DNA from 3 places in the Micromonospora sp. NPDC005197 genome. Region 2 is predicted to be linked to each of the others. Evidence: riboswitches for the same ligand, from Rfam matches in the RefSeq annotation. Region 2 holds a riboswitch; each other region holds the start of a gene.
What was found. Region 2 has a riboswitch for S-adenosylmethionine ahead of thrC (threonine synthase). Riboswitches for the same ligand answer to the same signal wherever they lie in the genome.
Positions count from the first base shown of each region.

Region 1: another riboswitch for S-adenosylmethionine. It lies ahead of ABZU46_RS04565 (ABC transporter substrate-binding protein); the one in region 2 lies ahead of thrC (threonine synthase).
Region 3: another riboswitch for S-adenosylmethionine. It lies ahead of ABZU46_RS24750 (aminotransferase class V-fold PLP-dependent enzyme); the one in region 2 lies ahead of thrC (threonine synthase).

Region 1 covers NZ_JBEXHY010000006.1:78,399-88,218, reverse strand. Annotated here, with positions in the region: gene ABZU46_RS04600 (SCP2 sterol-binding domain-containing protein) at 1-192, opposite strand, end outside; gene ABZU46_RS04595 (DUF664 domain-containing protein) at 277-786, opposite strand; gene ABZU46_RS04590 (2'-5' RNA ligase family protein) at 866-1,381, shown strand; gene ABZU46_RS04585 (hypothetical protein) at 1,378-1,584, opposite strand; gene ABZU46_RS04580 (hypothetical protein) at 1,969-2,154, shown strand; gene corA (magnesium/cobalt transporter CorA) at 2,171-3,295, opposite strand; gene ABZU46_RS04570 (amino acid transporter) at 3,525-5,465, shown strand; SAM riboswitch class IV at 5,549-5,660, shown strand; gene ABZU46_RS04565 (ABC transporter substrate-binding protein) at 6,007-6,837, shown strand; gene ABZU46_RS04560 (amino acid ABC transporter permease) at 6,877-7,656, shown strand; gene ABZU46_RS04555 (amino acid ABC transporter ATP-binding protein) at 7,653-8,399, shown strand; gene ABZU46_RS04550 (hypothetical protein) at 8,409-9,704, opposite strand.
Region 2 covers NZ_JBEXHY010000038.1:1,439-11,258, reverse strand. Annotated here, with positions in the region: gene ABZU46_RS15330 (hypothetical protein) at 13-516, opposite strand; gene ABZU46_RS15325 (winged helix-turn-helix domain-containing protein) at 768-1,004, shown strand; gene ABZU46_RS15320 (GntR family transcriptional regulator) at 1,077-1,304, shown strand; gene ABZU46_RS15315 (hypothetical protein) at 1,662-2,285, shown strand; gene ABZU46_RS15310 (hypothetical protein) at 2,272-2,694, shown strand; gene ABZU46_RS15305 (hypothetical protein) at 2,709-3,503, opposite strand; gene ABZU46_RS15300 (hypothetical protein) at 3,506-3,967, opposite strand; gene ABZU46_RS15295 (hypothetical protein) at 4,038-4,301, opposite strand; gene ABZU46_RS15290 (DoxX family protein) at 4,686-5,135, shown strand; gene ABZU46_RS15285 (metalloregulator ArsR/SmtB family transcription factor) at 5,202-5,507, opposite strand; gene ABZU46_RS15280 (DMT family transporter) at 5,599-6,567, shown strand; SAM riboswitch class I at 6,635-6,770, shown strand; gene thrC (threonine synthase) at 6,781-8,067, shown strand; gene ABZU46_RS15270 (GNAT family N-acetyltransferase) at 8,325-9,344, shown strand; gene paaN (phenylacetic acid degradation protein PaaN) at 9,446-9,820, shown strand, end outside.
Region 3 covers NZ_JBEXHY010000101.1:9,864-19,683, reverse strand. Annotated here, with positions in the region: gene ABZU46_RS24770 (AI-2E family transporter) at 145-1,443, opposite strand; gene ABZU46_RS24765 (co-chaperone GroES) at 1,602-1,940, shown strand; gene ABZU46_RS24760 (hypothetical protein) at 2,033-2,200, shown strand; gene ABZU46_RS24755 (PrsW family intramembrane metalloprotease) at 2,217-3,695, opposite strand; SAM riboswitch class IV at 3,719-3,839, shown strand; gene ABZU46_RS24750 (aminotransferase class V-fold PLP-dependent enzyme) at 3,919-4,659, shown strand; gene ABZU46_RS24745 (FUSC family protein) at 4,704-5,939, opposite strand; gene ABZU46_RS24740 (metal-dependent phosphohydrolase) at 6,045-6,701, shown strand; gene ABZU46_RS24735 (DUF4031 domain-containing protein) at 6,673-6,957, opposite strand; gene ABZU46_RS24730 (FAD-linked oxidase C-terminal domain-containing protein) at 7,014-8,414, shown strand; gene ABZU46_RS24725 (hypothetical protein) at 8,424-8,960, opposite strand; gene ABZU46_RS24720 (glycerol-3-phosphate dehydrogenase/oxidase) at 9,050-9,820, opposite strand, start outside.

The DNA.
Region 1 (9,820 bases), on a different contig from region 2:
GCGGACCAGCAGGTCGGCGTCGTCGGCCGACCGGGTCACCTGGACGTGCTGGTCAGCGACGGTCAGGTACCAGTGATCGGTACAGCCGTCGCCGCGCATGTCCAGCCGCAGCGTCCCGGCGGTGGTCTCGGACAGGTCGGGGCGCCGGCCGGCGTCCAGGTCCTGCAGGAACCGCGCCGCCGTCGTACCCATCAGGTCACCTCCCGCATCCCCGCAGAATCACCCGGCGCGGGGTGAGCGGGAGTCACCCGAACCGGGTGAACCGGGGGACGCGGGTCAGACGGCCTCGACGAGGCCGCGGACGTAGGCGGCCTGCCCGGCGTGTTGCAGGTCGTCGTCGGCGATGCTGACCAGCCGCACGCCGAGAGTGACCGGCGGGTCCCACGACTCGTCCACCACGCGGTCCAGGTCCGCCGGGCGCAGCCCCGCCAGGAACGATCCGGTACGCGCCGAAACCGCCTCGTAGTAGTCGATCAGCGCCTGCGCGCTCTCCGGGCGCACCTCCGCCACCTGCGCGGGCGTGTGGCCGTAGCCGGTGTTGTGCGGGTCGGCGGTGAGCCCGAACCGCCCCGCCCAGTCCCCGTTGACCCAGATCTGCTCGGCGTCGAGCAGGTCGGCGACGTGGTGGTCCTGGACGCGGGTGAGGTGCCAGACCAGCCACCCGACCGGGTTGGCGCCCTCGCCGGGCGCCCGACGCAGCTGCTCCGGGGTGAGGCCGTCGACCGCCGCGCGGACGAGGTCGGGCAGCCGGTCGTACGTCTCGGTCAGCAGGTCACTCACGTCCACGGGGCACGCCTCCTGGTCGGTTTCCGATCACGGTACCGCCCGACACCGACAGCCAGACCTCGGCCGCTACGGTGATCACGTGGTCGCGGCGCTGGAGCTGTATCTGGACCCGGACGCCACCCGGCGGATCCGGGTGTTGTGGGACGCGTTGGAGGCCGAGGGCGTGCAGAGCATGCGCTCGCTGCTGGAGCAGCGCCACCGCCCGCACGTGTCGCTCGCGGTCGCGCCCCGCTTCGACCCCGAACAGGTCGCCGAGGCGCTGCGCGGAACGGTCGTGGCGGCCCCACTACGACTGGACTTCCAGTACGCGGGGCAGTTCGTCGGACGGGTGCTCTGGCTCGGCCCGGCGCCCACCCCGGAGTTGCTCGCGCACCACCGGTTGGTGCACGGCCGGCTCGCCGCCGCCGGGATCACCCTGGTCGAGCACTACCAGCCGGGGCGCTGGGTGCCGCACTGCACGCTGTCCATGCGGGTGCCGAACACGCTGATGGCCGCCGCGGTGCGCCGCTGCCTGGAGGTGCTGCCGCTGGCGGCGACCGTGGTCGGCGCCGCCCTCACCGACCACGCCCGCGGCATCACCCATCCGCTGGCCTAGGGTTTGTCAACGTCCCAGCCGTCCTGGCGGTCGACGCGCCGCCGCGCGGACACGCTCGCCGCCACCGCTGCGGCGAGCGCGATGGATGCCCCGGCCACCAGCAGGCGCGGACCCAGCGGGGCGAGCGCACCGGCCAGCCCGGTCCCGAGCGAGCCGGCGGCCACCTTCAGGGCCGCCGTCGACACGAACACCTGCGTCCGCACGGCGTCCGGCGCGTACGCCGAGCAGCGCCGGCCGGGTCGCCCCGACCTGCGACACGGTGGCCAGCAACACCACTCCCACGGTCGCGCCGGCGTCCGCGCCGCGGGCGAGCGTCGCCGCGACGAGGTAGCGGGGCAGGGCTTCACGTCCGGTGGCGACCCGGACGGCGGTGTCGAGAGATCCGCTCACCTGTACCTCGCTACCCATTCGGCCGGTCGGTGCACCATCGAGGCGAGATGTCCGGTTTGGCGGGCGACAGTCGGGAAACCGAAAACAGGGGGTGCGGATGCGGCCGGGCGTGGGATGGTTCGACGTGGATGCCGTACCGGTGGTGACCCGCGCGAGCGGGCCGCCCGCGGCGGCTTCGACGAGGAGAGGCAGGGCCCATGCAGGCTCAGCGCAGGCCACCGCGCACGGAGCGGAGCCAGACCAGCCACGACCGGACCGGTGGCGGGATGACCGGGGCGGCCACGCCCCTGACCATCTGGGCCGCCGCCGTGCTGCTCGGTCGCATCGGCGCCGGTGACGACGACAGCGAGGACGAGCGGCACATCCTGCGCGGCATCGAGTGAGCCTCGCGCCCCGCTGCTAGAGCCAGCCGCGGCGCTTGAAGACCAGATAGAGGGTTCCGCAGACCAGCAGCATCAGCAGCAGCGCGAACAGGTAGCCGAAGCGCCAGTTCAGCTCCGGCATGTGGACGAAGTTCATGCCGTACACGGTGCCGATGAGCGTGGGGGCGAACAGGATCGCGGCCCACGAGGAGACCTTCTTCAACTCCTCGTTCTGCGCGTAGCTGGCCGCGGTCAGGCTGCGCATCTCCTCGTTCTGCTGCTGCGAGACGAGTGTGGCGTTGACGGTGAGGATGTTCTGCAGCAGGTGCCGGAACCCGTCCACCCGCTCGACAACCTGGGTGAGGTGGTCGGTCACGTCACGCAGGTAGCGGAGCAGCTCCTCGTCCGTGCCGTAGCTGCCGGCGCCGGTGGCCAACGCGTCGAGCATGGTGAGCAGCGGCCGGGCGGCCCGCTGGAACTCGATGACCTCCCGGCTGAGCCCGTAGATGCGCCGGCTGGCGTTCGGGTCACCCCCGAAGACCTGGGTCTCGATCTCGTCGATGTCGTTCTCCAACCCGGCGACCACCGGCGCGTACCCGTCGACGACCTGGTCGAGGATCGCGTACAGGACCGCCTCGGGCCCCTGGGCGAGCATCGGCGCGTCGGCCTCCATCCGTCGCCGGACCGCCGCCAGGTCGGGGACCTCGCCGTGGCGGACCGTCACCACGAAACCGGGCCCGATGAACAGGTGCAGTTCGGAGAACTCGACCTCCTCCCGCAGGTCGTCGTAGCGGGCGGCACGCAACACCACGAACAGCGTGTGCCCGTACCGCTCCAGCTTGGGTCGCTGGTGGGCGTTGATCGCGTCCTCCACCGCCAGGTCGTGCAGGCGGAACTCGCGCGCCAGCGAGGAGATCTGGTCGATGTCGGGCCGGTACAACCCGATCCAGGCCATCGCGTCGTCCTGCTCCTGTAGGCAGGAGTACGTCTCGGCGAGGCCGGCCGGCGACGCGATCCGGTGTCCCCGGATGTAGACGGCACTGTCCACCATGCCACCGGCGGGCGGGGGCGGCTCCGGCGGCGGCACGCCGACGCGGGTCTCGTGCTCGTCGAGCTGACGGCCGAAGCCACCACCCGGGCGGAAGCGACGGCCGCCGACCATGACCCGCTCCTTCCCCGGTGGCATCCGATCCGGCGGCCTCCCGGCCCGACCGGACGATTCGGTGCGAGGCGCGCCGGAGGCGCTGCATCCCCCCTGCCCCCGGCCCGAAACCCTCCGACTCGCCGGCCGTCCCCACCCGGTACGGGCGGGTTCGGCGTACCTGGGGACGGGCGCGTGTGGCCGGGCGGATACTCGCGGTGACCATGGGCGGAGGACGGGGGAAGCGCCGGTGCAGGGCAACAGGCGCGCCGGGCGGCTGCGCGGTTGGCTGCTCGACGGCGGTACGGAGCGGGCCGCGCGGCATTCCGGCCCGGGCGGCCGCCCGCCTGAGGATCGGCACCACCCGTGGTGGAAGGTGATGTGCCTGACCGGTGTCGACTACTTCTCGACGCTGGGCTACCAGCCGGGCATCGCGGCGCTCGCGGCCGGGGCGCTGTCGCCGGTGGCGACGCTGGTGCTGGTGCTGGTGACGCTGCTGGGCGCGCTGCCGGTGTACCGGCGGGTGGCGGTGGAGAGCCCGCACGGTGAGGGCTCGATCGCGATGCTCGTACGCCTGCTGAGCTACTGGCCGGGCAAGCTGTTGGTGCTGGTGCTGCTCGGTTTCGCGGCCACCGACTTCATCATCACCATCACCCTCTCGGCGGCGGACGCGACCGCCCACCTCGACGAGAACCCGTTCTGGCCGAGCGGGCTCAAGGGACACGAGGTGGCCATCACGCTGCTGCTGGTGGCATTGCTGGGCGCGGTGTTCCTCAAGGGATTCGGCGAGGCCATCGGGATCGCCGTCGTCCTGGTCGCGGTCTACCTGGCGCTGAACGCGGTGGTGATCGCCGACGCGCTGTGGCGGGTGGTGACCCACCCGAGCGCGGTCGGGGACTGGACCACCGCGCTGAGCACCGGACACGGCGATCCCCTGCTGGTGGTCGGGCTGTCCCTGCTGGTGTTCCCGAAGCTGGCGTTGGGCCTGTCCGGTTTCGAGACCGGGGTGGCCGTGATGCCGCACATCCGGGGGGATCGCGAGGACTCGGAGGACCGGCCGCTGGGCCGGATCCGGGGGGCGCGGCGGCTGCTCACCACCGCCGCCGCGACGATGAGCGTCTTCCTGATCACCAGCAGTGTGACCACCACCGTGCTGATCCCGCCGGAGGCGTTCAAACCGGGCGGGCCGGCGAACGGCCGGGCGCTGGCCTACCTGGCGCACCAGCACCTCGGCGGCGTTTTCGGCACCGTCTACGACCTGTCCACGATCGGGATCCTGTGGTTCGCGGGCGCGTCGGCGATGGCCGGGCTGCTCAATCTCGTACCCCGGTATCTGCCGCGCTACGGTATGGCCCCTACCTGGGCGCGGGCGGTCCGGCCGCTGGTGCTGGTCTTCACCTCGGTGGCATTCCTGATCACGGTGATCTTCTCCGCCAGCGTGGACGCGCAGGGCGGCGCGTACGCCACCGGGGTCCTGGTGTTGATCACCTCGGCGGCGACGGCCGTGACCCTCGCGGCGCGACGACGGCGGCAGCGGGGGCGGATGTACGCCTTCGGGGCCATCGCGCTGATCTTCGTCTACACCACCCTGGCGAACGTCGTGGAACGCCCCGACGGCGTCAAGATCGCCGCCTGTTTCATCGGCGGGATGATCCTGGTGTCGGTGCTGTCCCGGCTCGTACGGGCCTACGAGGTGCGAGTCGACCACGTCGAGCTGGATCCGGTCGCCGCCCGGATGATCGACGAGCGTGCCACCCGTCGGATCCGCCTCATCGCGCACGAGCCGGACCGCCGCGACCCGGCCGAATACCGCGCCAAGCTGGCACAGACCATGGCGGACAACGACTTCCCCGACGACAGCGACGTCATCTTCGTCGAGGTCCACGTCACCGACCCGTCGGACTTCGAGACCGAGCTGCCGGTGCGCGGCAGCGTGGCGCACGACAGCTACCCGGTGCTCAGCCTGACCGGCTCCTCGGTGCCCACCGCGCTCGCCGCCCTGCTGTTGGAGATCCGCGACCGGAGCAGGCGACGCCCACACATCTACTTCGAATGGAGCGAGGGTGGCCCGGGTCGCAACCTCCTGCGCTACCTGGCGTTCGGGCAGGGCGCCATCGCCTCGGTCACCCGGGAGATCCTGCGTCGCCAGGAGCCCGACCCGCGCCGCCGGCCGCACGTGCACACCGGTTGACCTGCCGGTCGAACCGTCGCCGGTGGTGAGCGTGGTCATAACGGCTGGACGATCCACCGGTGGGAGCTGCTAGCCTCGCCGCAGGTCATGAGTGCCAGCGCGAAGCCCCGGCTCGCTGGCCGGCAACCCTCCTCCGCGGTGGGGTGCCCCGGGTGAAGACCAGGCACCGGCAGGACGCCGGCGCAAGCGTGGCCTGGCACCCAGGTCAGCAACAGACCCGGGAGACCGTATGCGCATCCTCAGCCCCACGCCACCGGCCGGTCGGCTCACGCCGCCCCTGACCCGGCGTCGCCACGTGGACCTGATGCGAATGTGCAGCGCGGCGTGTAACCACCACCCCACGCGCTAACCCCTCCCCTCCCTCCCCTCCCCCGGGCGCACCACGCCCACCCACCCTCGCGTCGATCATGACGTTGTTGCCCGCCCGACCGGCGTGTCGGGGCAACAACTTCACGATCGACCGGGTCGACGCACCCTTTTGGAGACACCCGTGCGATTTTCTTCTGGCTTGAGCCGTGCCGTTGCCGTTGGGGCGGCCCTTGTGGTTGCCGGCGCGCTGACCGCCTGCGGCACCGACGACGCCTCGAACGACACCGCTGGCAACCCGTACGGCCTGGCGCAGGCCGGCGTGCTGCGTGCCGGCACGCTGACCGACGCCCCACCGAACGTGTACCTCAAGGACGGTAAGTTCACCGGCTTCGACAACGACCTGCTGACCGCGGTCGCCGGCAAGCTCGGCCTGAAGGTCGAGTTCGTCGGCACCGACTTCTCCGCGCTGCTCTCCCAGGTCAACAACCACAAGTTCGACGTCGGCAGCTCCTCGATCACGATCACCGAGGCGCGGAAGAAGACAGTCGACTTCGGCAACGGCTACGACTTCGGCTACTTCGGGCTGGACGTGCCGGCCGGCTCGCCGATCACCGGGTTCGACCAGCTCGCCGGCAAGCGGGTCGTGGTGGTGCAGGGCACCGTCCAGGACGACTACGCCACCGGCAAGCAGCTCGACCCGGTGCGGGTGCCGGACTACAACGGCGCGCTCAACCAGCTCAAGGCGGGCACCGCCGACGCGTGGATCGCCCCGGCGGAGATCGGCGAGAAGTCGGCCGCCGACAGCAACGGCAAGATCACCGTGGCGGCCAAGCAGCTCAGCCCGGCACCGACCGCGTACGCCGTGGCCAAGGGCAGCGACAAGCTGCGCGAGGCGCTGAACAAGGGCCTCGACGAGGTGATCGCCGACGGCACCTGGAGCCGGTTGCAGGCCCAGTACTACCCGGGCCGCCCGATCCCGGCGGACTTCACCCCGGGCAGCGGCACCGTGGCGGCGCCGTCGGCGTCCGCCGCGCCGTCGGCGTCGGCGTCGGCCGCGTCCTGAACCGGTGACGAGCGAGCGGGGCGGTAGGAGAGGCGACCGATGGATCCGTTGAGCACCTTGTGGGAGACCTTCTTCGACGCCGACGCGATGCGCGAGGCGCTGCCCGAGATGCTGACCGTCGGGCTGCCCAACACGCTGATCCTGGCGGTCTCCGCCGCCCTGCTCGGCACGGTGTTCGGCCTGCTGCTGGCCGTGGCCGGCATCTCCCGCAGCCGGTGGCTGCGCTGGCCGGCGCGCGTCTACACCGACGTCTTCCGAGGGCTGCCGGCCGCGGCGACGATCCTGCTGATCGGCGTCGGGCTGGCACCGCTCGGCATGCAGGTCTGGGGACCGGACCCGTACCCGCTGGGCATCCTCGCGCTGTCGCTGATCGCGGCGGCGTACATCGGGGAGATCTTCCGCTCCGGCATCCAGTCGGTGGAGGCGGCCCAGTTGGAGGGCGCGCGGGCACTCGGCTTCTCCTGGGCCGACGCGATGCGGCTGGTGATCATCCCGCAGGGCATCCGGCGGGTGCTGCCCGCCTGGGTCAACCAGCTCATCGCGCTGATCAAGGACTCCAGCCTGGTCTACTTCCTCGGCCTGGTGGCCAGCCAGCGGGAGCTGTTCCGCATCGGGCAGGACTATGCGGCCACCACCGGCAACGAGTCCGCGTTGCTGCTCGCCGGACTCTTCTACCTGGCGTTGACCGTCCCGCTGACGCACGTCGTGAACGCGATCGACCGGCGGTTGCGCCACGGCCGGCCGGCCACCGCACCCGCCGACGACGAGGACGAGGACGACCCGGCGCTGACCGGGGCCCCGGAAGGAGACCGGCGATGACCACCACCGCGACCACCACCTCGGTCAGCCTCCAGGCGCGCGACGTCCACCTGGCCTTCGGGCCGAACCGCGTGCTGCGCGGCGTCGACCTGACCGTGCAGCGCGGTGGGACCGCCTGCGTGATCGGGCCGTCCGGGTCGGGCAAGTCCACTCTGCTGCGTACCCTCAACCGGCTCATCGAGCCCGACCGCGGCGACGTGCTGCTGGACGGGCGCAGCGTCCTGCGCGACGATCCGGACGCGCTGCGCCAGCGGGTGGGCATGGTCTTCCAGCAGTTCAACCTCTTCCCGCACATGAGCGTGCTGCGCAACGTCACCCTGGCGCTGCGCCGGCTGCGCAAGCTCGGCGAGGACGAGGCGGTGGCCGTCGCCCGCGCCCAGTTGGAGCTGGTGGGGCTCGCCGGCAAGGCCGATGCCCGGCCGGCGCAGCTCTCCGGTGGTCAGCAGCAGCGGGTGGCGATCGCCCGGGCGCTGGCGCTGCGGCCCGAGGTGATGCTCTTCGACGAGGCCACCTCGGCGCTCGACCCGGAACTGGTCAAGGGGGTGCTCGGGGTGATGGCCGACCTGTCCGCCGCCGGAATGACGATGGTGGTGGTCACCCACGAGATGGGCTTCGCCCGGCACGTCGCCGACACCGTCGCCTTCATGGACCGGGGTGTGGTGCTGGAGGCCGGCCCGCCGGAGAGGATCTTCGAGGGCGCCGAGCATCCCCGGCTCCGCCGCTTCCTCGCCCAGGTGCTCTGAGACGACCGCTCAGCCGGCCTGGAGGCGCAGGTGCACCGCGAACGCCTTCAGGTCGCCGAGCAGCTCCAGGATGGCGTTGCGGTACGCGACCGACGCCCACAGGTGCAGCTCCTCGTCGTCCAGCCCGCCGAACGCCAGCGAGAGCGCCTTGCGCCGGCGCCGGTCGAGCACCTTGTGCGGGCGGGTGAGCAGGTCGCCCTCCCGGCGCAGCGCCTGAAGGTAGGCGGCCACCGCCTCCTGGTAGTGCCGCCCGGCGACCCGCTCCAGCAGAGTGAACTCGAAGACGTTCAACGCCGCTTCGGAATCCCAGTACGCGGCGTCGCGCACCGGAGCGCTCGCGACGTGCCGGCCCATGGCGTGCCGGGCCTCGTAGAGCAGCAGCACGCCCCGGCCGGTGGTGCTCAGCGGCCGGCGGGGCGACGGCAGCCGCAGCGTACGCACCGGCGCCGCGGCGGTCAGGTCCATTGCGCCGGCGTACGTCGGCATGCGGTGCGTTCCCGACGCCGGCTCCGGCAGCAGGCAGGCCCGCTCCTGGTAGGGCAGCGGGCCACCGGTGGGCACGGCGCGCACCGTCGCGGCGTGCAGCTCGGACAGGGGCCGGTCGTCCGGGGCCGGGCCCGGTGGCAGGGTGAGCACGAGACCGTTGACGCCGGGCACCGGCACGCCCAGCACGCAGGAGGTGCGCAGGAACGCCCAGGTCGCCGCCGCCTCGCGGATGCCGCTCGCCACCGCCTGCGCGTCGGCCCGCCAGTCCTGGGCGATCCGCAACCGCTGCGCCAGGTCGGCGGTCGCGGCGCCGTCGTGCGGGTACAGCTCCCGGACGGCCCGGGGCAGCGACCCGAGGCGCAGCTCCAGCGGGTCGCCGGTGGGCGAGGCCACGGCGTGCCTCGGGCAGTCGGCGGCGGAGTGCGGGTCACCGTCGACCGCGTGGCAGTCCCCCAGCCAGCTCGCGCCGGGCGGACCGGCCGGACGGGCGAACGCCAGGTGGGGCAGCCGGCCGGTGCGCAGCACCGTCTCGTACTGCCCTCGGGTGCGCCCGGCGCGCAGCACGTCCAGCGGCAGCATCGGCGCCAGCGCCAACACCCCCGCGAGGACGACGCAGTGCGGGCAGGCGTCACGCACCCGGTAGCGGCGGAGGTGGTCCACGCCGGGCTGCTCCCACTGGACGCCGATGACGGCGTCGTCCTGCGCCATCAGGTAGAGGAACTCGGTGGCGACGCGTTCGCGGGTGACCGCCACCAGCTCGTCGAGGAACTCCCGCTCGGTGACCGCCCGCAGGTCGGCCTCGCTCCCTCCGGTGGTCATGGGCACCCCCTCGCGGACCGAACACATCGACGGACGCCGAACCGGTTCTTACCGTACCCGCCGACGACGTGGCCGAATGTCCCGCACGCGTGGCGGGCGGTGTCACCAATCCGTCA
Region 2 (9,820 bases):
CCCGGGCCGGCTTCAGGTGGTCGCTCCGGACAACCCTTCGGTGTACGACGTCAGTGCCTCCACGGCCGCCGTCAGGCTCTCGGCCATCAGGTCGAGCTGTTCGGCGGCCCGGGACCACTGCCCGCTCGCCGCCTCGGCGGCCAGGTCGGGCTGGCCGGCGTCGGCGAGCTGCTGCCGAACTGTGGTGATCCGCGCCGGAAGCTGACCGACTCGCGCGGCGGCGGCACTGAACTGGTCGCGGGCGGTGTCCAGCACCTCGACCAGGTCCCCGATGCTGGGCTGGCCGGCCGCAGTGCGCAGCCGACTCACACCGTCGCTGAGCTGCCGTTGCGCATCGCCGGCCAGGTCGAGCGCGTCGTCTCCGCGACGCCGCGCGTGCCGGATCGCCGGGTGGGCGCAGCCCACGCTGGTCCGCTCCAACAGGACTGTCGCGGCAGCCACCGCGAGGTACGTCTCGTGCAGCTCGCCGGCCACCTGCTCGACCTCCCAGGCGGCACTCGCCTCGGTCACGGTCATCGTTTGGGCCTCCTCGTGGGTCGTCGGGGTGCCGGGGCAGCGCGGCAACCAGCCCAGATGGGGGACACCTGAACCGCCATGCGCGCTGCCCCAGCTCGATTCCGGGGCTGCCCGGAGGGTGAACCAGCCCTGGTGCCAACCCGGGCGGCTCATAAAAACGGTATTGCACTTAGTGACATAGGTCAACCATGTTCTTGAGGGCGAGTCGCGCGGCGTGATCAGATGGGGCTGCCAACCCGGGAGGACCACTCATGCCCGCAATCCCGCTGAGCTACGTCGACATCGCTGCGGACATCACCGCTCGCATCGAGTCTGGCGAATACCAGCCGGGTGCCAAGCTGCCGTCGTACACGCAGATCGGTGACCTCTACTCGGTGTCGTTCTCGACCGCTGCGCGCGCTGTGGCGCTCCTGCGTGACCGTGGCGTCGTGGTCGGCGCGCCAGGGCGCGGGGTGTTCGTCAAGGAGCAGAACCCTGGCACGTCGTGACGGCCGGATCGTGCGCAGGTGAGCCTTGAGCTTGTCCTTCGACGTTGGGATGCCTAGCCAGGAGTACCTCGCATGCCCTCACCACGGAAGTTCGAGCCGCACTACCGGCGGATCATCGCCGACATCAGGAGGCGTATCGCCGACGGCAAGTGGCCGCCTGGGCACAAACTGCCCTCGACCAAGGAGTTGGCGGACCTGTACAACGTCGGCAGCCAGTCCACTGTCCGGCAAGCCATCACGATCCTGATCGAGACCGGTGAGTTTGTACGGCCACCAAGGGCTGGGCGTCTTCGTGGCTGACTAGCCCTCAGCTCGGGACTGCGATACGTGTCGATACTCGATACCGTCACCAGGTGTACTTCAACCGAGGACGGGTTGCCCGATGAGCATTGCCGAGCTGAAAGCAACCCTTGGTGCTGCCATCGAGTCGGCCCGCCAAGGACGCCGAACCCTCGATCGGGCGATTGCTGAGGCCGAATCAGCGACCAGTGAGGCGGCCCGAGTCCTCCGAGGCAGTCAGCATGCCGAGGTGACCCGCACCCACAGTGCGCTCCGTTCCGCCCAGGCTGAGGTAGAACCGACTCGCCGCCGCTTCGATGCCGTTGCCGAGAAAGTAGGCGACTACCGCTCGCAGCTCGGATGACCAGCATAGGCGAGGTGGTCGCGCAGCTCGTGGCGATACGAGCAAGCCTCGACAGCGCTGCGGTGACAGCGTCGCGTGCGCGGGCGGACGCCGAACAAGCGCTCGCGCATTTAGCCGAGGCTCGCCGAGGTGGCACCAATCAACGGCTGGCGGCTGCTGCCGCAGATGCCGAGGTCGCCAGGGACAAAGCCGGTCGCTACGCGCGGCTGCTGGCCGATGCCGCCCGGCACATCACCGCCTACGTAAACGTCATCGCCCCCGGGGCCGCACCAGTCGACCCGTCCGTCGACGCCTCCACGCCCTCCGGCGAGCGTCTGGTCACCGAGGCCGAAGCCCGCGGCAGCAAAGCCGACACGCTGTGGCGACGGCAGGTCCAGAAGGCGGACGACAGCGAAGACGCTTTGAAGAAGAGTGAGAGTGGCGCAAAGCAGTTCTACAAGTTCCTGAGGCAGGACAATGGCGGCGGATCGAGCACTGGCACGGCCTCGCCCGGACCAGCTCAAGCGTCTCCCCAAATCGACAACCCCGTGACGGCGCTGGTGATGGCGGCCGGTGCCGTGGCGGTGATCGCCAAGGCGATGTGGAACTATGGCCGCACTCGACGAGCGAGGAGACGGGACAGCGATGATCAAGCCTGACCTGATCGATTACGTCCGGACGATGATTCAGGGCGACTACGCTGCTAACGAGTCCGTCGGCACCCGGCTCGATGCCGAGGGCTGGGACGGCTTCCCCAGGTTCCTTGCCGCTCTGTTCTTTGTGGCGGTCGATCGACGATTTGGCGAGACCGCAGACCGGGCCGGAGTGATCAAGTTTGTCGCAGACCTGCGGGCCCAATACGAGGGCGGCCCTGAGATCCGACCCGACGACGCCGAGTCGTTGATCCTGGCAACCATCGACCCCTCGCTTGACTACACGGTCAGCCCCGAAATGATCGGACGGATCCAGGCGGCGACGGTCCAGAAGATCTTCACTGAAGAAGATCTTGCCGACGCCGAGCTAGAGGCGCTGCTTTCAGAGGCAGCTCAACTCGCGTCACGGGACTGAGGACGCAGTAGCAGTCAGCCCCGCAGAGCGGGCTGTGGGGGCGGAACGACTTTGTCGAGTTGCCGCTCAAGGCTGAACGGGTCGTCGAAGAACTCCACATCGCTGACCGTCTGCAACTCGGCGACGATGGCCGCTGGCCAGTCTCGTTTAGAGCCGGCGAGGGCGGCGATCCTGCTTTCCTTGGCAATCGTCGACAGACCGAAGACGTGGTAGCAGTGCTCGGCAGCCTGGTCGGGGTCCCGCAGACTGAGCGCCTGCACGTATGCCGCCTTGCCGTCGTTAGCTACTCGGACGGTCACCTGGCGACTGCGTCCGGAACCAAGCGGGATCGGAGCGTCACGCTGGAGGTTGCGAGTGCGGCCCGCCCAGTGCATGACCCGATCGGTGACCCGGTCGACGAAGCGCATGCCGGCCTGACGGGGAGCGAGCCACCGCAGTTGATCGGCACGTAGTGACGCCTGCGCCACGTTGAGGATCAGTCGGCCCACATCATCGGCAGCTCCGAAGGTGGCCAGCTCACCCGGCACAGCGTTGACGCCGTTCAGGCCGCTGCCGCGGGTGATCTCGGCGAATGCCTCGGCCGCGCGGCCGGCGGAGATGTTCACCCCGGCCATCGCCAGCATGGTGGCCGCAGTGGCCCGGTCGCTCACCCGGAAACCGGTGCCCATCGGCTCGACCAGGACCCGTACGCCATCGCCGTCACAGTAGGACAGGGGCAGGTCGACCAGCAGTCCATCGCCGTACGGATGGGCGACCGTGTTGTCATTGGTGGCTCGCAACACCGCGCCGATGACCGTCCTAGCGTCCACGATCATCCCTCCCACGGCTCTGACCAGGCAAAGTCGGCCCCGATTGCGACGAAGCATTCCGCAGCGAATGATTCCAGGATCGCACGGTACGTGCCGGGTGACACCCGTGGTTGCAGCGGAACGACGGGGATGTCGTCGGGCTCGTAGGCGCCCTCCTCACCGCCGCCCGGTTCAACCCGATGCTTGTGGGTGCCGGCGAACGGGCGGTGCGGGGTGTTGACGCAGAGCCGGCGAGCCGAGAATGCCGTCCGGCCGTCACCGGCGAGGTACTGGACCTGCGGCTCGCTCGGCTTCAGGTAGTTCACTAGCATTCTGAGCCGACAGGGGGCCAGAGCGGCGATCGAGGTGTCGACCCGGATGATCCCCGCGCGGGTCGCGTGACTCTTCGTCGTCCAGGTGATTCGGCCAACGGTCGTCGCGGCGGCAAGGGGCGACAGCAGTGCGCCGAGGTTGTCCGCCGTCATCAGCCGGGACGTCTGTCGACTCACGCCTTCTCCCTATAGTCAAGCAGTAGCCGAAGCGCAACCAAGCCCGTTAGCCGAGGACGCCCATGTAGTTTCGGGCGGCCTGCGAGCTGCCCTGAAGCAGCGTCATCGCCTCCACGAGGCGTTGCTTGCTCTGCTCGGCTCGGGCGATCGCCTCGGCTAGCGCGGGGTGTCCGGTGCCGGCGGCCACAGCCCGCAGCCGCGCCAAGGTCTGCTCGGTGGCCTCGACTGCGGCGCGGATCTGCTGCTGGGTGACGTTGCCCTGCTCGGCGGCCTGTGCAAGCGCCGCCTTGACTTCCTCGATGCTCGCCATGCACGCCCTCGACCTTCGATGCGAAGCGATCTCGCGCCCCGTGTCGGACCGGACACTATCCGACATTTGCGAGCTGCCGCAGTCCCGCCTATCGGGTCGAGTCGGCAACTTGACATTTCGCCGGACCGATAGCAGCCGCCTGCTCCACGCTGGGGCAGCTCGACAGGGTGCACGGATATCTGGTCAGGCTGTACGTTGAGGGCTCGGGAGCGCTCCCAGTGCGCCGATGGTTGGCAGGTTTGGGGCATGTAGGTAAAGCCCCACTCCGACCCTCGGGCTCCAGGTGCTTCCGCCGAGGACCTTCCCACTAGCAAGGAATTTATTAACATCGATACCTTGAGGTCCCACCATGGAAGAGATCTGTTCCCTTCGATGGAGGTCTCCATGAACGTCTCTCGGCTCGGCGGGCCGACCCTGTCCCTGTTCCGCATCGTGATCGGACTGCTGTTCACGCTGCACGGCCTCTCCTCGGTCTTCGGGTTGTTCGGCGGCAACCCGATGACCGGCAAGGCGGTACCGCTCGGCACCTGGCCGGGCTGGTGGGCCGCCCTGATTCAGCTCATCTGCGGCGCGCTGGTGCTGGTCGGGCTCTTCACCCGACCCGCCGCGCTTCTCGCGTCCGGCTCGATGGCGTACGCCTACTTCGTCGTGCACCAGCCGGACGGTCTGCTGCCGCTGCGCAACGGCGGTGAGCTGGCAGCCCTCTTCTGCTGGTCGTTCCTGCTGGTCGCCACGCTCGGCTCCGGGCCCTGGGCACTCGACGCGTTGCTCTTCCGGCGACGCGCCGACGCCCCGACGCCATCGATGGCGGACCCCAGCCCGGTGAACGCCTGACCGCACCCGCGCACTGCGTCGCCGGAGCCTCGGCGAGTCGGCTTCGGCGACGCGTGCGTAAAGGGGTCAGGCCGGAGGGCGAGGCGCGAGGACCGCGTCCAGCAGGCCGGGGTAGAGCTTGTCCACCTCGTCGCGGCGCAGTCGGACCAGGCGGCTCGTGCCGGCGGCACGGGTCCGGGTCAGGCCGGCCTCGCGCAGCACCTTGAGGTGGTGACTGCGGGTCGCCTTCGAGACGCCGAAGTCGAAGCTGCCGCACGCGGCCTCGCCACCCTCGGCGAGCGCCCGCACGATCTGTAGCCGCACGTCGTCGGCGAGTGCGGCCAGCACGGCGGTGACCGGTACGGCGGTCAGGTCGGGTTCGTGCGGCTCCATGTGACCAGTGTAACCCTTGTTCGACAACTCTCGAACAACACCCTATGGTCGGTGTCGTTGGTTCGAAAATACTCGAACAAGGGAGCTGCCGATGCGATCCCGCGCCGCCGCCTATCCGCTGCTCGCCGTGCTCGCCTGGGGCGCGATGTTCCCGATCCTGGCCAGCGCGCTGAGCCGGGTCGATCCGCTCAACCTGACCACCGCCCGCTACCTGTTCGCCACAGTCATCCTGGTCGCCATCCTGCTGTTCCGCGAGGGCCCCGCGGCGCTGCGGCTCGGCGGTCGGGGAGTCGAGGTGGTGGTGCTCGGCGTCGTCGGCTTCGCCGGCTTCAACCTGCTCACCAACCTGGCGCTCGAACACGCCGCCCCGCAGCAGATCTCCCTCTTCGTGGCCACCACGCCGGTCATCACCCAGCTGGTCCGGTGGGCCCGGGACGGCGTACGACCGAAGCCGCTCCTGCTGGCACTCTCCCTGGTGGCGCTCCTCGGAGTCGGCCTGGTGATCACCCGCGGGAGCCTTGTCGGGTTCGGCCAGTTCGGTCTCGGCGGGCTCATGATGATCGGCGCGGTGCTCGGCTGGGGCATCTACACCCACGGCGCCAGCCGGTTCGGCGCCTGGTCGCCGCTGCGCTTCACCACGCTGACCGCGCTCGCCGGCACGGCCGCCATGCTGGCCGCGAGCATCGGCGCCGACGCCGTCGGGTGGCAGCACGCGCCGGCCGCCGCCGACCTCGTGGCGATCACCCCACAGTTGGCGTACGCCGTGATCGTCGCCGCCGTCGTCGCGGTGCTGGCGTGGAACACCGGCGTGCAGCGGCTGGGCGCCGCCAACGCCGCCCTGTTCATGAACCTGGTCCCGGTGACCACCTTCGTCGTGCAGATCGTCCGCGGCTACCGGCCGGAGGCGATCGAGCTGGTCGGCGCCGCGATCACCATCGCCGCCCTGGTCGCCGCGAACCTCGCCACCAGGGCACGGACCCGGTCGTCGTCCCTGCCGCGACCCACCGCGGTCACCGACCCGGCCGCGGTGGTCGACCCGGTGGCGGTGGCCGCTCGCTGACCCACTCCCTGGGATACCCGGTGGAGGCGACAGGCAACGTTGCCTAGACTCGACGGCACAACTGCATACCTCATCCAGAGGGGCTGAGGGATACGGCCCGACGACGCCCCGGCAACCACCCCGCGCGCTCACCGCTGAGCGACCCGCGGGGCAGGTGCCAATTCCGTCCCCGCCGCACCGTGCGATGCGGGGAAAGATGAGAGGACTCTCGACATGACGTCGACGCTCGCCGCCCCCGGCATCGACACCTCCGCCAGCCCCGCCCGCGCCCTGGTCTGTCGCGCCTGTTCGGCCCGCTACCCGCTCGCCGCCCAGCACGCCTGCTACGAGTGTTTCGGCCCCCTGGAAGTGGACTACGACCTCGCGGCCCTGGCCACGGTCACCCGGGAGCAGATCGAGGCGGGCCCGAAGAACATCTGGCGGTACGCCGCGCTGCTGCCCGCCGGCCAGGACCCGGCCACCCGGGTCACCCTCGACCCGGGGCTGACCCCGCTGGTGGCGGCCCCGCACCTTGCCGCCGAGCTGGGCATCACCGCACCGCTGTGGGTCAAGGACGACAGCGCCAACCCGACCCACTCGTTCAAGGACCGGGTCGTCTCGGTGGCGCTGACCGCCGCGAAGGCACTCGGCTTCACCCGGTTCGCCTGCGCGTCGACCGGCAACCTGGCCAACTCGGTGGCCGCGCACGCCGCCCGCGCCGGTGTGCCCTCGGTGGTCTTCATCCCCAGTGACCTGGAGCAGGGCAAGGTCATCACCACCGCCGTGTACGGCGGCGAACTGGTCGCCATCGACGGGTCGTACGACGACGTCAACCGGCTCTGCGGTGAGCTTGTGGAGACCGACGAATTCGAGGACACGGCGTTCGTCAACGTGAACGTCCGGCCGTACTACGCGGAGGGCTCCAAGACCCTCGGCTACGAGGTGGCCGAGCAGCTCGGCTGGCGTATCCCGGCCCAGGTGGTCATCCCGATGGCCAGCGGTGAGCTGCTCACCAAGATTGACAAGGCGTTCTCCGAGCTGGTCGAGATCGGCCTGGTCGAGGCGCCGGCCGGCGGCTGGAAGGTCTTCGGGGCCCAGTCGGCCGGCTGCAACCCGATCGCCGCCGCGCTGCACGCCGACACGGACACGATCACCCCGGTCAAGCCCACCGGCATCGCCAAGTCGCTCAACATCGGCGACCCGGCCGCCGGCCTCTACGCCCTGGAGGCGGTCCGCCGCACCGGCGGTTGGATGGAGTACGCCGACGACGACGAGATCCGCGCCGGCATCCGCCAGCTCGCACGCACCACAGGCGTCTTCGCCGAGACGGCGGGCGGGGTGACCGCGGCGGTGCTGCGCAAGCTGATCGAGTCCGGGCGGCTCGACCCGACGGCCGAGACGGTCGTGTTCAACACCGGCGAGGGCCTGAAGACCATCGACGCGGTGGCCAGTCAGGTCGGCCCGACCCACCACATCAAGCCCAGCCTTCGCGCCGCCCGCGACGCCGGCCTCCTCGGCTGACTCTGGGGCCGCGCCGGGCCCACCGGCCAGTAACTGGGTTTTAGCTGTGAGTATGGAAAACCCGCCGGTCTGGACTTGACGGCAGGAACCGGACGGCGCAAGATGCTCCGTGCGGGAGGGCATTTCGCCGGAGACTTTTGAAGTTCTTGCGACCCAACGCCGGAGGCGTTGTGCGAGTGTCCCTCCCGACCACGTCCGATGGGGCCAGCGAATAATTCGCTGGCCCCATCGCTTTTCCGCCTGTCAGGCTCCCCGGCATGAGCATCACCATCACGTCGTTCGACGGCGCCGACCGGGCCGCGGTCGACGAGGCGTACCGGGTCGGGGTGGCGGCCAACGAGGTCGACCTTCCGGACTTCCCGCCCTTCTGCTGGCGTCGCTTCGACGCGCTGTTCCACACGCCGGCACCCGGCACCCGATCGCTCTGGGCGCTGGCCCGGCTGGACGGTGTGCCGGCCGGGTACCTCCAGCTCGACCTGCCGCAGCTCGACAACACCGACAACGCCACCGCCGAGCTGACGGTGCGTCCCGAGCTGCGGCGGCGCGGCGTCGGCCGGGCACTGCACGAGTACGGGGTGCGTCTGCTGCGCCAGCACGGCCGCAAGCGGGTGGTCGCGATGACCGTCCGCGCGCTGCCCGGCGGTGCGGCCCGTTCCGGGGCGGGCGACGCGTTCGCCGCCTCGACCGGCGCGCAGTCCGCCCTGGCCGAGGTGCGACGCCGGCTGGAGATCGCCGACATCGACCGGGTCGCCCTGCGGGCGGCGCTCGCCGAGGCCAAGCCGCGGGCCGAGGGCTACGGGTCGGTCTGCTGGCAGGGCACCACGCCGCAGGAGTACGTGGCGGACATCGCCTACCTGGACAGCCGGCTGTTGATGGACGCGCCGATGGGTGACGTGCAGTGGGAACCGGAGCAGGTGGACGCCGAGCGCATCCGGGGCAACGAGCGCGCGTTGGACGCCCGGGGCCGGCGGCGCTACCACCTCGGGATGCGGCACGAAACGTCCGGTCGGCTGGTCGCCTGGACCCTGCTCGACGTGGGCGCCTCCGCCGACTGGCACGCCTTCCAGCAGATCACCATCGTCGACCCGGCCCACCGTGGGCACCGCCTGGGCCTGATCGCCAAGGCGGAGAACCTGCACCACCTGCTCACCCACGAGCCGGCGGTACGCGTCATCGACACCTGGAACGCGGCCAGCAACAGCTACATGGTGGCCATCAACGAGCAGCTTGGCTTCCGCCCGGTGGACGCCTGGAACAACTGGCAGCTCACCCTCTGACGGGTATCGGCGCTACTGCTCGCGGACCTGGCTCAGGCATGAACCTCTGTCTGGCATCCGCCCCTACTGCTCGCGGACCTGGCTGTTGCATGATGGCTGGCATGACGGAGACCCCGCATCCCCTGTACGACAGGCACGCCGACACCCTCAACCGAGCGCTGACCGCGATCACGGAGCGGGGCTACTGGTCCGCCTATCCCGAGTCCCCCAGCCCCCGCGTGTACGGCGAAACCGCCGCCGCCGACGGCAAGGCCGCCTTCGAGGCGTACCTCGGCGGTGATTTTCCGCTCGACCAGCCGGGCGCCGGCGAGCGGATCGCCACCGAGACGAGCCCGTTCGGGGTCGAGCTGGCGGTGCGTTACCCGCACGCCGGCACCGACGAGCTGATCGCCGCCGCCTCCGCCGCGCTCCCGGTCTGGCGCGACGCCGGCCCGCAGGCCCGCGTGGGCGTCTGCCTGGAGATCCTGGACCGGCTG
Region 3 (9,820 bases), on a different contig from region 2:
CACCTTGCTCGACACAAGCTGATCTATCAGAAGTCCCGTTCGCGTCTCCAAAGCCCTTGACTCAAGTCCCGATCGCCAAACGCAACAGCGTTGACATCAACGATCGTGCGTGATCATGGCGCGGGAGGCGCGCCGCTCGTGCGGTCAGGGGGCCTGCGCGGCGACGACGACGGCGTCGGGTGGGGTGTCCGGGACCGTGCGGGCGGCCAGTCGGCGTACGGCGGTGTTCAGCACCGCGATCAGCGGCACGGAGACCAGCGCGCCGGTGATGCCCGCGAGCACCACGCCGGCCGCGATCCCGATGATCACCGCGAGCGGGTGGATGGCCACCGCCCGGCCCATGATGAGGGGCTGGAGGATGTGGCCCTCCACCTGCTGCACACCGATAACCGCACCCAGGATGATCAGCGCGGTTACCGGCCCGCTGTCGACAAGCGCCACCAGCACCGCCACCCCACCGGAGAGCGCCGCGCCGACGATCGGGATGAACGCGCCGAGGAACACCAGGGCCGCCAGCGGGAAGGCGAACGGCACGTCGAAGATGACCAGGAAGATGCCGATGCCGACCGCGTCGATGAAGGCGACCAGCACGGTCGCGCGGACGTACGCGACGAGGGTCTGCCAGGCGGCGCGGCCGGCGTCGTCGACCTTCCACCGGGCGGCCACCGGCAGCAGCCGGACGAGGAAACGCCAGATCTTGTTGCCGTCGCGCAGGAAGAAGAACGTCGCGAACAGCACCAGCAGCGTGCCGGTCAGCACCTCCGCCAGCGTCGCCGCGGTGCTCAGCGCGCCGCTGGTGAACTTCGAGGTGTTGTCGTTGATCCAGCCCTGCGCCTCGTTGATGTAGCGGTCGAGCTGGGTGTCGGACAGGTGCAACGGGCCGGTCTTCAGCCAGTTCTGGATCTGCCGGACGCCCTGCGAGGACTTCTCGCTCAGCTCCGGTACGCCCTGGATGAACTCGTTCACCACCAGGGTCAGCGTGCCGATGACGCCCGCCAGACCGCCGACCAGCACCACGGCCGTCGCCAGCGAACGGGGCAACCGGGCCCGCAGCAGCCAACCCACGGCCGGCGCGAGCAACGCCGAGAGCAGCAACGCGATGGCCAGCGGGATGATCACGATCCGGACCGTGCCGACGATCCGGAGCAGCGCCCACGCCACCACGCCGATCACGATCAGCCGCCAGCACCAGGCGGCGGCGATCCGCAGCCCGTGCGGCACGTCGGCGTCGTCCCGGCTGGACGTCGAGCTGTGCAGGTCCACCGGAGGCTCCGCGCCGACGACCGTGGCCTTCGCCGGAGCGGCGGGCCCGGGAACGGCCGGCGAGGCCACCCCGGCCGTCTCCGGCGCGTCGCTCGGCGTCTCCTGAGCCGCGCGAACCGACTCCTGTCCTGACCGGTAGGCGCGGCGCAGCCGCCCGCGTACCCGCTCGAAGCGGCTCAAGCGCACCTCCTGGCAGAAGAGTCGTCCGCCCACGGCGACAGGTCGGACAGCATACGTCCGTTCCCCACACCGTAGGGCAGTTCCGCCACACAATGCCCGGACGGCCAGGGACGTAACCACCGGCGGCCGGTCCCTCGCGACACGGTAGCGTCTGCCCCGTGACCGCCGACCAGGATTTCGACTCCGGCCTGCCGATCCGCCTGCTGCACGACCGCGTGCTGGTACGGATGGACGGCAGCGAGGGCGAGCGCCGTTCGACCGCTGGCATCGTCATCCCGGCTACCGCCGCGGTCGGCAAGCGCCTCGCGTGGGCCACCGCCGTCGGCGTGGGGCCGAACGTCCGCGCCATCGTCTCCGGCGACCGGGTGCTCTTCGACCCGGACGAGCGTTCCGAGGTCGAGCTGCACGGCCGCGGGTACGTGCTGTTGCGGGAACGCGACGTGCACGCCGTGGCCGCCGAGCGGGTCGAGAACGACTCCACCGGCCTCTATCTCTGACGCACCTCCCCTGGCCAGCGGGCGCCACCGCGCCGTTTGCCAGCCCGTGGCGTGGGAAGCCAGCCGGCGACCGTGGGCCCTGGGGAGGGACGATGCCGGTATTCGTGAAGAAACTGCTGGCCTGGGGCAGCGTCGCGTTCCTGATCTACTTCATGGCGTTCCGGCCGGACGGGGCCGCGCAGATGTTCAAGGGGATCGGAGCCGCGCTGATGGCGATGGCGCAGGGGCTCGGTGACTTCCTCACCACCCTGATGACCTGACCCCCGCCAGCGCCCGTCAGGAGTGACCGGGCGGCCACGGCGCCGGGGGGCGCAGGCCGTGCCAACCGGGCGGCGCGTAGCCCATGGGGGGCGGCGGCGGGGCGAGCACCACCGGGATCGGCACGACCGGCTCGTCGGGCGCTTCCACCGGCCGCTGCGTACCGTCCGGGAAGCGCAGGTGGTAGCGGCTGCCGTCCCAGACACCCACCGGCGCCTGCGGGTCACGCCCCACGAAGAACGACCGGTGCGCGGTGATGGCCTCCAGCAGTTGCCGTTCCTCGGCAACCGCCCGCTCCCGGTCGGCGGGCTTACGGTCCAGACCACGAAGCGTCCCGTCGCGCAGCAGGGCCAGCCGCGTCGCGGCGAGCTGGTACCCGCGCATCGCCCGCACCCCGGCGTCGCCGGCGACCCGGCGTGCCCAGCTGCGGGCCGCGTGCCGGCGGCCCAGGCTGCTCAGGGCGGCCACCTCGGGCGGGCTCAGCCAGCCGGCGCGCACGTAGTCGGGCAGGGTCCGCTCGGTGAGCCGCCCCTCCCAGGCGCGCAGCCACACGGCCAGCCCGACCGTGCCGAAGAACACCGGCACCATCAGGCCCAGGAAGCCGTACAGCATGATCACCGCTTCGCCGGTGGCCTGGGTCAACGTCGGCAGCAGGTTCCACGTGCCGTGCAGCATCATCGCCAGCAGCAGGCCGGCGATGGGGGCGAGCACGCGGACCCGCCGGTCGGCCGTGCGCGAGGCGACACCGAGCCCGACACCTGTCATCGAGGTGAAGAGCGGATGGGCGAACCCGAACAGGAGGATCCGCACGATGAAGATGGCGATCACCTGCTGGGTGCCGGTCGCCGGGCCGTACCGGTCGGCGCCAGCCGCATAGCCGTACCCGCCCAGGTAGAGGATGTTCTCCACCATCGCGAAGCCGACCGCGGAGAGCCCGCAGTAGACCAGGCCGTCGGTGATGCCGGACCACTCCCGACGCCGGAACACCAGCAGCAGGATCGGACCGAGGGCCTTGGTCAGCTCCTCGATGAACGGCGCCACCAGCACGCCGGTCAGCGCCTCCGGCAGCCCCCAGTCGGCGAACCGCCCGGCGGCGAACTCGTTCACCTTCAGCGAGGCGGCGGTGGAGACGAACGCGCCCCAGGCGAAGCAGAAGATCAGGTATTTCAGCGGTTCCGGCTCGTACCGGTCGAGCCAGAGGAAGCAGGCGACCAGCACCGGCACCGGCAGGATCGCGGCGACCACCCCGATGAGCAGCGCGTCGAGGCCCAGCGACTGGCCGAGGGTGATGACCATGAAGACCGCGCACGCCGCGATGAACAGCACCACCCCGGCCAGCACCAGGAACCGCAGCCAAACCAGTCGGCGCGGCGGCATCCGGGGCGCCGCGACGACAGCCGGATCGGCGGGCGTGGGCGGCGACGGCAGGGGTGCACCGGGCGGGGTGTCGGCCATGCGGTCAGCGTAGCCATCCCCCGCCGGCTGGTCCGGTCGCATCCACAGCCGCTATGCTGCCGGCAGGTCACGAGCGCCAGCGTGAAGCCCCGGCTTGCTGGCCGGCAACCCTCGTCGAGTTCGCGGTGGGGTGCCCCGGGTGATGACCGGGCCCAGCCCGATCGGCGTGCTGGGCAAGCGCGGACCCCGTCCCGACACCGCACCCGGGGTCCCTGACCCCGGAGGTTCCGGCGTGTCCGTCACCCTCGTACCCTCGCTGCCCGCCCTGCCCACCGTCGCGCCCAGCCCGTTGGCGCCGCTCGACGTGCTCGGCGTACCCGGCGAGATCAACCTCGACTACGCGGCCACCGCGCCGTGCGCGCGGGCCGCGGCCGACGCGGTGACCGAACTGCTTCCCTGGTACGCCAGCGTGCACCGCGGCGCGGGAGCGCTGTCGCGGCGCTGCACCCTGGCCTACGAGCGGGCCCGGCAGACGGTCGGCGACTTTTTCGGCGCCCGCGCCGACGACCACGTGATCTTCACTCGGAACACCACAGACGCTCTCAACCTGCTGGCCCGGGCGCTGCCCGTCGGCACGACAGTCGTCACCTTCGCGGGCGAGCACCACGCCAACCTGCTGCCCTGGCCCCGCGGCTCGGTGCGCCTGTCGGTACCCGCCGACCCGGCCGGGGCGGTACGCGCTCTCGCCGCCGCCCTCACCGAGCTGCGCCGCGACAGCAACCCCGCGCTGCCGGTGCTGGTCGCCGTGACCGGGGCGAGCAACGTGACCGGGGAGCTGTGGCCGGTCGCCGAGCTGGCCCGGGTGGCCCACCGGCACAACGCCCGGATCGTCCTCGACGCCGCACAGCTCGCGCCGCACGCCCCGGTCGACCTGCACACGCTCGACGTGGACTACCTGGCCGTCTCCGGCCACAAGCTGTACGCCCCGTTCGGCGCGGGTGTGCTCATCGGCAGCACCACGGCCCAGGTCGACCGGCTGCTCGCCGCGCTCGCCGAGCTGAGCTGAGTCGAGCGGGGCTGAGGCCCGGACCGTGCGCCTGCTGCTCGCGCTCAGCCGACGGGCGGGGCGGTGGGTGGCTTCGGCGCCTCGCCCGGCTCGGCCGGTTCGCCGACCGGCCGTTCCTGCTCCCCGAAGGCCGTCCGGATCCACCGGTTCGCCTCCTCCTGCTCGACACCGGAGGCCACCAGCAGGTCACTCGCCGTGGTCCGGATCTGGGCGATCACGACACTGCCGGAGAAGCCGACTCCCGCCCCGTACGCCCGGCCGGCCTCGCTGACGGCCCGCAGCGAGCGCTCCCGTGCCTTCTGCGGCTCCTCGCCCGCCGCGAACTCGTGCTTGAGCAGCCGGACCGACTCGGCGAGGTGGCGGATCGCGTCCGGCATCGGGTCCGGCACCGGCTCGTCGTCCTCGATCAGGGTGACGGACCGGCGGATCAGCGTGCCGCTGTTGCGCATCGCGCGGTCGATCGGGTCGGCCGCCTCCGCGTAGTGGATCAGCTCGCCGCGGCGGTGCCAGCGGGCCGGCGACAGGGTGGCCGTCTCCTTCGCGCCCTCGATCGCCTCGCCCAGGGTGGCCAGCTCGTCCTTGTTGTTGCGCAGCCGCTCCAGCGCCCGCTGGATGCCGGCCCGGTCCCGGTCGCGCAGCCCGTCGGCGGTGGCGTCGAGCTGGGCGGCGAGCAGGTCCAGCGCCGGGCGGGCCGCCCGGTTGATCACCCGGAGCGGGTTCAGCGGCAACAGGACCGCCGTCACCAGCAACGCGATGCCGCCGCCGAGAAACGCGTCGACGAAGCGCGGGATCTCCAGGTTCTGGGTGGACGGGCTCAACGTCACGATCAGCACCGCCGTGGCCGCCGCCTGGATGACGATGGCCACGCTCGCCCCGGCGAAGATGGTGAGCAGGATCGCCACCGTGACCACCAGGCCGAGCTGCCACGCGCCGGTGCCGAGGAAATAGATCAGGAGGTCGCCGACGAACACCCCGACGCCCACCCCGACGATCAGCTCAACGGTCCGGCGGAACCGCTGCCCGACCGACGCGGCAAGCGTGCCGACCGCGGAGATCGGCGCGAAGACCGGTTGCGGATTGCCGAGCACCTTGTGCGAGATGAGGTACGCCAGACCGGCCGCCAACCCGGCCTGGACGGCCAACCCACCCGCCATCCGCACCCGGTGCAGCCGGTCGTGCAGGGTGGCCCGGCCGCGGTGCCGCAGTTGCTCGGTGGCCTCGGCGATGCGCGCCCCGTCGACGTCCACCAGGCCCTCACGCAGCGGGGTACGCCGCACCATCGGAGGTCTTCTGTCCCGGGCCACCGCCATGGGCGCGACTACCCGTGGCGGGCCCCCTGAATCCTCCCGCCCGCCTGCGGCGCACGGATGCGGCAGACTCGGGCGGTGGCCGATCTGCTGGACCGGTGGCGGGCGGCGGCCCGCGACGCCGGGGCGGGACCCGACGAGCGCTCCACCCGGGCCGGGGAGGAGCTGCTCGCCCGGTGGCGGGAGCCGCACCGGCACTACCACACGGTGGCGCACCTGAGCGTCGTCCTCGATGTGGTGGACCGGCACGCCGCGCTGGCTGACCGGCCCGACCTGGTCCGGTTGGCCGCCTGGTGCCACGACGCGGTCTACGACCCGCGGGCCCCGGGCGACACCAACGAACGGGACAGCGCCGCGCTGGCCGGGAACCTGCTCACCGGGCTCGGAGTGCCGGCGCCCGCGGTGGCCGAGGTGCGCCGGCTGGTCCTGCTCACCGCCGGGCACGCCGTGGCGCCCCGCGACCGGAACGGCGCCCTGCTCTGCGACGCGGACCTCGCCGTGCTGGCCGGGCCGCCGGCCGCCTACGACCGCTACGCGGCGGCGATCAGGCGGGAGTACGCGCACGTGCCCGAGTCGGCCTTCCGAGCTGGACGGGCCACCGTGCTCACCGGGCTGCTGGCGCTGCCCGCGCTGTTCCGGCTGCCGCCGCTCGCCGACCGGTGGGAGCAGCGGGCCCGCGACAACCTGCGCCGTGAACTGGCCGCACTCACCGGGCCGCCGACGATCCCGGCGTGACCAGGTGCTTCGGGCGACGCAGTCCGGCGTCGCGCAGCAACCGGACGAGTTCCCGGCTCGGCACCACCCGGGCCCCGAGCCACACCGCCGCCGCGAACCGGTCGGCCGGAATGTCGTAGTGGTCCCGGTCGAAGCCGCGCCGGGGTGCGCCCAGCGCCTCGGCGAAGGCGTGCAACTCGGCGTAGGAGACGTCGCTGATCAGGTGCGACCAGAGTCGACCGCGCCACGGCCAGGCCGGCTGGTCCAGGTAGAGCATGGTGCCCAAGCTAGCCCGCGTTGATGATCGGTGGTCGGCGACCTAGCCTCGGCGGCATGGCCCCCACCGGACTCCTCGACGACCTGCGCGCCGCCCTGGGCGAGAACGCCGTGCTCACCGACCCGGACCTGCTACGCCTGCACCAGCGCGACGAGGCCGACCTCTGCGCCGCCGGCGTCCCCCTCGTGGTGACCCGCCCGCGCAGCACGGAGCAGGTGGTGGCGGTGATTCGGGCGGCGGCCCGGCACGGCGTACCGGTGGTGCCGCAGGGCGCGCGGACCGGGCTGGCCGGCGCGGCGAACGCGGTGGACGGTGCGGTGGTGATCAGCACCGTCGCGATGGACGAGATCCGGGAGATCGACCCGGTGGGCCGTATCGCGGTGGTCCAGCCCGGCGTGGTCAACGCCGCGCTCGCCGCGGCGGTCGCCAAGCAGGGTCTCTGGTACCCGCCGGACCCCGGCTCCTGGGAGTCGTCCACGATCGGCGGCAACGTGGCCACCAACGCCGGCGGCATGTGCTGCGTGAAGTACGGCGTGACGACCGAGTACGTGCTCGGCCTGGAGGTGGTGCTCGCCTCCGGCGAGGTGCTGCGCACCGGGCGGCGTACCGCCAAGGGGGTGGCCGGCTACGACCTGACGCGGCTCTTCGTCGGCTCGGAGGGCACCCTCGGGGTGATCACCGAGGTGACCGTGGCGCTGCGGCCGGCCCCGGCCGACTCGCTGACCCTGGTGGCGGTCTTCGGCTCCACGGCGGCGGCCGGCACGGCGGTGGCCCAGATCGCCGCGCGGGGCCTCACGCCCAGCATGCTGGAACTGCTGGATCAGACCCACCTGCGGGCGATCGAGGCGTACCAGCCGATGGGGCTGCGGACCGACGCGCAGGCCCTGTTGCTGGCCGCCGCCGACACCGGCAGCCGGGCGGGCGACGACCTGGCGGCCCTGGCGCAGGTGTGCGAAGCGGCCGGCGCCGAGGAGGTCTACGCGGCCACCGACGCGGTGGAGGCGGCGGCGTTGTTGCAGGCTCGCCGCCTCGCCCACCCGGCGATGGAGAAGTTCGCCGCCGACACCCACCCCGGTGGCAGCGGTGGCCTGGTGATCGACGACGTGGCGGTGCCGCGGGGCGCGCTCGCCGCGCTGCTGGACGGGGTGGCCCGGATCGCGGCGGACTGCGACGTGCCGATCGGTGTGGTGGGGCACGCCGGGGACGGCAACATGCACCCGAACATCGTCGTCGACCGCGCCGACCCGGCGAGCGTTGAGCGGGGCCGGCGGGCGTTCGACGAGATCATGCGGCTCGGTCTCGACCTGGGCGGCACCTGCACCGGCGAGCACGGGGTGGGGCTGCTCAAGCGGGACTGGCTGGCAGCCGAGATCGGCCCGGTCGGCGTCCGGGTGCACCAGGCCATCAAGGCGGCGCTGGACCCGGCCGGCCTGCTCAACCCGGGCAAGGTGCTCTGAGGGGCTGCTTCAGCCCTTGACCTCGGCCGGCGTCGCCTGGGTGAGCAGCAACAGGATCTCCCCCGCCACCGCCGGGCGTTCCTCACCCGGGCAGTCCTGCGAGGTGATCAGCCCGGACGAGGTGAGCAGGCTGGACGTCAGCGCGTCGATACAGGTGGTCCGGTACCGCCGGACCTGGTCGGTCTCCTCGGCGAGCCGGGGGTCGGCGAGCAGCACCTGAAGGCGTTCGGTCTGCTCCGCGGCCAGCCTGCCCCGGGAGGTGACTCCGTCGCCGGCACAGTCGAGGCACTGCCACGAGCCGTCCCGCTCGACGCTCAACGTGCGCAGCGGGGCGTCGGCGCCGAGCCGTTGGATCAGGCTGACCTGGCCCGCGGCGACCGTCGTCGGGATCTCGGGTGCCGGCACACCGGCCGCCGAGCCGGCCGGCGGTTGGGCGACCGGCGTCTCGGCGTCATCGCGGCCGAAGAGCGAACACCCGGCCAGGGCGACGGCGAGCACCAGGGCAAGCAGCGGGGTGAGGAGACGGGGGCGCGCGCGGTACAGCACGCGCGGAAACCTACCCCACCGTAGGTAGCGTTCGAAACCACCATCCGGGCCGGTATCGATAGTTACCACTCGGTAACGTCACTTTTCGGTCATCGTGACGTGGGGCGCAGCTCCGCCTGGTCGTCGTCACCCCGATCCGCCGCGTAACCCCGTACGTCCGGTACGCCGAGTCTGGCCGCGTCCGCCCCGGCGTCGTCCGGCATCAGTTGGGACTGCCGCTCCGCCTCCACCCGCGCGCGGTAGTGCTCGACCTCGCGGGCGCTCCTCGCCGCGTCCCACCCGAGCACCGCACCCATCAGCTCGGCGGTGTGCTCGGCCGACTCCAGGCCACGGTGGCTGGTCTCGAAGGAGATCCGGGTCCGTCGGGTCAGCACGTCCTCCAGGTGCAGCGCGCCCTCGGCCCGCGCCGCGTAGGCGACCTCCGCCGCCAGGTATTCGGGAGCACCGGCCAGCGGGGACGCCAGCAGCGGATCGACGTCGATCAGCGCCAGCAGGTCGAGCGTGAGGGTGCCGTACCGCTCCAGCAGGTGCTCCACCACGCCCACCGGCACGCCGTGCCGGCGGGCCAGGTCGGCCCGGTCGCGCCACATCGCCGGGTAGCCGTCCGCGCCGAGCAGCGGCAGGTCGGCGGTACGCGACGCGCGGGCGCCACCCAACCGGCGTACGGCCCGGTCGACCACGTCGGACGCCATCACCCGGTACGTCGTGTACTTGCCGCCGGCCACCAGCAGCAGCCCGAGCATCGGCTCGAACACGGCGTGCTCGCGGGAGAGCTTCGACGTGGAGTCGGCCTCACCGGCCAGCAACGGCCGCAGCCCGGCGTAGACGCCCTCGATGTCGGCGGTGGTCAACGGCCGGTC